Regions from separate parts of the Rhizobium sp. P2_G2 genome, predicted to be linked through region 1. Evidence: predicted binding sites of a transcription regulator. Region 1 holds the regulator's gene; the other holds the start of a gene.

Region 1 (2,203 bases):
TGGCGTAAAGCGGCTAATGAAAACTTGGCCGACCCTATGTTCCTTGCCAACCCGGATAACCGGCGGCCCAGGACATAGGGGCCGCTTCGGCCGATCCAAAACCGCGCCGGCCGCCCGCCGGTTGGAGGACTATTGATGACCGCACACATCTATTCCGCCTTTGACGAGGAGCTGGCCAACCTTTCCCGCCGCATCGCCGAAATGGGCGGCATGGCCGAGCAGATGGTTTCCGACTCGGTCAAGGCGCTGGTCACGTCGGACTCGGCGCTGGCGCAGCGCGTGATCTCGGAAGACGTGATCATGGACCAGACCGAGCGCGATATCGGCGACAGCGCCATCCTGATGATCGCCAAGCGCCAGCCGGTGGCGTCGGACCTGCGCGAGATCGTCGGTTCGATCCGCATCGCCGCCGATCTCGAACGCGTCGGCGATCTCGGCAAATCCAACGCCAAGCGCGTCATTGCCGTGCAGACCACCGGCATTCCGCGGCCGCTCGCCCGCGGCATCGAACATCTCTCCGAACTGGCGCTGACCCAGCTCAAGGACGTGCTCGACGTCTATGCCACCCGCTCGGCGGAAAAGGCCGAGGTGATCCGCCAGCGCGATGGCGAGATCGACGCCGTCTATACCTCGCTGTTCCGCGAAATGCTCACCTACATGATGGAAGACCCGCGCAACATCACGCCCTGCACGCATCTCCTGTTCTGCGCCAAGAACATCGAGCGCATCGGCGACCATGCGACCAATATCGCGGAAACCATCTACTACATGAAGACGGGCGAACAGCCGACCGGCGAACGCGTCAAGGAAGACAATACGGCTTCCGTGGTGCAGCCGGGCCAGTGATGCCGATTGCGCATTTCGGCCAGCTGCCGCCAATGGCGTCCCTGGCCGCCGATCATCAGCGCCGGCATCGGACGAGACTATGCCGGTAGTAACAATCGCAGCCGCCTGGGCGCGGGGCACGCGCCAGGCGTGATTGCCGACGGAGCAGAGTACCATGCAGCCGAGAATTATGGTTGTGGAAGACGAGGAAGCGCTGGGCACGCTGCTCAGCTACAACCTCGAAGCAGAGGGATATGACGTCGAGGTGATCCCGCGCGGCGACGAGGCGGATATCCGCCTGCAGGAGCGCGTCCCGGACCTGTTGCTGCTCGACTGGATGCTGCCCGGCGTGTCCGGCATCGAATTGTGCCGTCGGCTCAGGATGCGCCCCGAAACCGAGCGCCTGCCGGTGATCATGCTCACCGCCCGCGGCGAGGAAAGCGAGCGCGTCCGCGGCCTGTCGACCGGCGCCGACGACTATGTCGTCAAACCGTTCTCGACCCCGGAACTGATGGCCCGCATCAAGGCCATGCTGCGCCGGGTGCGGCCCAACGCCATTTCCTCGATCCTCAAATGCGGCGATGTCGAGCTCGACCGCGAAACCTACCGCGTCCACCGCCGCTCCCGCGAAATCCGCCTCGGACCGACGGAATTCAAGCTGCTGGAATTCTTCATGTCGTCGCCGGGCCGGGTGTTCTCCCGCTCGCAACTGCTCGACGGCGTCTGGGGCCACGACATCTATGTCGACGAACGCACCGTCGACGTCCATGTCGGGCGGTTGCGCAAGGCGCTCAATCTGTCGAACATGCCGGATGTGATCCGCACCGTGCGCGGTGCGGGGTATGCGATGGAAGTGTGATTGGCCGTTCGCTTCGTTGGCGTTTGCGGTTCACCCCCCTCTGTCCTGCCGGACATCTCCCCCTCAAGGGGGGAGATTGGCAAGAGGCTTGCTCACCGCTCCACATCGCCAACGAAGAGTGAATTCACGATGGGAATTTGGGGCAGCAAGAGCGCCCCATCCAATCTCCCCCCTTGAGGGGGAGATGTCCGGCAGGACAGAGGGGGGTGGCGCCAGGCGCCATTGCTTTCAGCTCAAGCCCCCGGCCCAATCCTGATCCCATAAAGCCGGATCGCCCGCCCCTGCCCAGTCAGATCACTGTTGATGATCACAAACCCCGGCTCGTTCGGCGCCTGCTTGCCATCAAACTTCACCTGGATCAGCTCATCCACCCGCTCATTGGAGATCGTGAACCGATGCCGCCCGCAATCGCCGAGGCTGGCGAAGGCGCATTGGATATAGATCTGCGACGGTTTGTCGCCATCGGCGCGTAGCGTCACAGCCAGCGTCGAGGTCTTGCCCGCAAGATTCTTCAGCACA
Region 2 (2,203 bases), on a different contig from region 1:
TCTGTCCTTCGCGAAATCCGCTGGCGACATTGCCGTTAGCGCCAATGGCGAGCGGATCGTCGCAAGCCATGTGCTTGTCGCTGTCGGCCGCAAGCCCAACACGGACGATCTCGGGCTGGATGCTGCCGGCATCGAGGCGGACGCACGCGGCTTTATCAAGGTCGACGACCGGCTCTCCACCAATGTCGAGGGCATCTGGGCGCTCGGCGATTGCAACGGCCACGGGGCCTTCACCCATACCTCTTACAACGACTTCGAGATCGTCGCCGCCAATCTGCTCGATGGAGGCGACCGCAAGCTCAGTTCACGAATACCGGCCTACGCGCTTTATATCGATCCGCCGCTCGGGCGCGTCGGCATGACCGAACGCCAGGCGCGGGAAACGGGTCGGCCGATACTCGTTTCGACCCGGCCGATGAGCCGGGTCGGGCGGGCGGTGGAAAAGGCCGAGACCCAGGGCTTCATGAAAATCGTCGCCGACGCGGAAACGAAGCAGATCCTTGGTGCGGCGATCCTCGGCATCGAGGGAGACGAGGTGATCCACGGCGTCATCGATGCGATGAATGCCCGCACGCCCTATGACGTGCTGCAATGGTCGGTGCCGATCCATCCGACAGTGTCGGAACTGCTGCCGACATTGATCGGCGATTTGAAGCGCATCGGCTGAAATAGACAGCCGCGCTGCTGGACAGAGTTTGATCGGGAACACCCTGTGCGCACCCGATCGGAAACGAGTTCATCCGCCGCTCCATTCAACGGAATGCCGCGCCGAGAGGAACGAGACCGCGTCTTCCGTCGCTGCTTTGCGCATGTCGTCTCGCCGATGGCGTCAAAATCAAGGTCTAGCGATAGGGCAAATTGACGCACAAGGAGAGTTATTTTCAGATTGGCCGAACTTTAATGAATCTCCGGCGTCATGTTCAAAAAATGCAATGTATTGCTTCATGCGGAGATGCTTGAGGAAGCTCTTCATGCGCGCGAGGACGGCGACATAACCGTTTGAAGATAATTATCAAATCCTGTGATTTTGACTTCAGGAGCCTCACGCCGGACATTACACCCTCCGGAAAATTTGTGGTGCTCAAGACGAGTTTCTTGCCAAGCCCATCAAACAGGCATCGCGGGACTGACATCTAACTGTCACAAAAGCTTCATGTGACGGGAGTAGGTCGCCCACGGACACCGGAAAAGGTGCCGGGTATAAAATTCCCACGATCCAGGAGAGAATCCGTGAGCTTCATCAGGAAAATCGTCGGCGGCGCTGCCGTCGTGGCCGTCAGCGTCTCGCTGGCCGGCGCAGCCTTCGCAGCCGACATCTCGGGCGCAGGTTCGAGCTTCATCAATCCCGTCTTCGCCAAGTGGAGCGTCCAGTACAAGAAGAAGACGGACATCGCCCTGAACTATCAGTCGATCGGTTCGGGCGGCGGCATCAAGGCCGTCGAAGCCAAGACCGTGACCTTCGGCGCGACCGACAAGCCGCTCAGCGACGAAGATCTCACCAAGAACGGCCTTACCCAGTTCCCGATGATCATGGGCGGCATCGTTCCGATCTATAACATCGACGGCGTCAAGCCGGGCGAACTGATCCTCGACGGCAAGACCCTTGCCGCGATCTTCCTCGGCCAGATCACCAAGTGGAACGACCCGGCCATCGTCGCCCTGAACCCGAAGCTGAAGCTGCCGGAACAGGCGATCGTCGTCGTTCACCGCTCGGACGGTTCGGGCACGACCTTCAACTTCACCAATTACCTCTCGAAGGTCTCGGCTGACTGGAAGGACAAGATCGGTTCCGACAGCGCTGTCGAATGGCCGCTCGGCCTCGGCGCCAAGGGTTCGGAAGGCGTTGCCAACACCGTCAAGCAGACTGCTGGCGCCATCGGCTACAACGAATTCGCCTATGCTATCCAGAACAAGATCAGCTTCGCCCGCATGGTCAACCATGACGGCAAGGTCGTGAAGCCGTCGCTGGAAGCCTTCGCTGCCGCCGCTGCCAATGCCGATTTCGCCGGTGCCAAGAACTTCCACGTCATCATCACCGACCAGGCTGGCGCCAAGAGCTGGCCGATCGCTGCTTCGACCTGGGTTCTGATCCACAACAACCCGGACGATGCCGATGCTGCCAAGGAAGCCCTCAAGTTCTTCGCCTGGGCCTATAAGGACGGCAAGGCGACTGCCAAGAGCCTCGACTACGTTGCTATCCCGG

What was found. Region 1 encodes PhoB, which activates phosphate uptake and scavenging genes when phosphate is short. Its sites were predicted from a motif close to TGTCATNNANCTGTCAT; they were not measured.
Region 2: the regulator PhoB is predicted to act here: its motif matches at 1,128-1,144, upstream of pstS (phosphate ABC transporter substrate-binding protein PstS).

What each region holds. Positions count from the first base shown of each region.
Region 1 is NZ_JBFUFF010000002.1:38,511-40,713, reverse strand. It holds gene phoU (phosphate signaling complex protein PhoU) at 133-846, shown strand; gene phoB (phosphate regulon transcriptional regulator PhoB) at 1,001-1,684, shown strand; gene AC1D06_RS02495 (hypothetical protein) at 1,918-2,203, opposite strand, start outside.
Region 2 is NZ_JBFUFF010000033.1:49,222-51,424, forward strand. It holds gene AC1D06_RS22030 (FAD-containing oxidoreductase) at 1-667, shown strand, start outside; gene pstS (phosphate ABC transporter substrate-binding protein PstS) at 1,231-2,203, shown strand, end outside.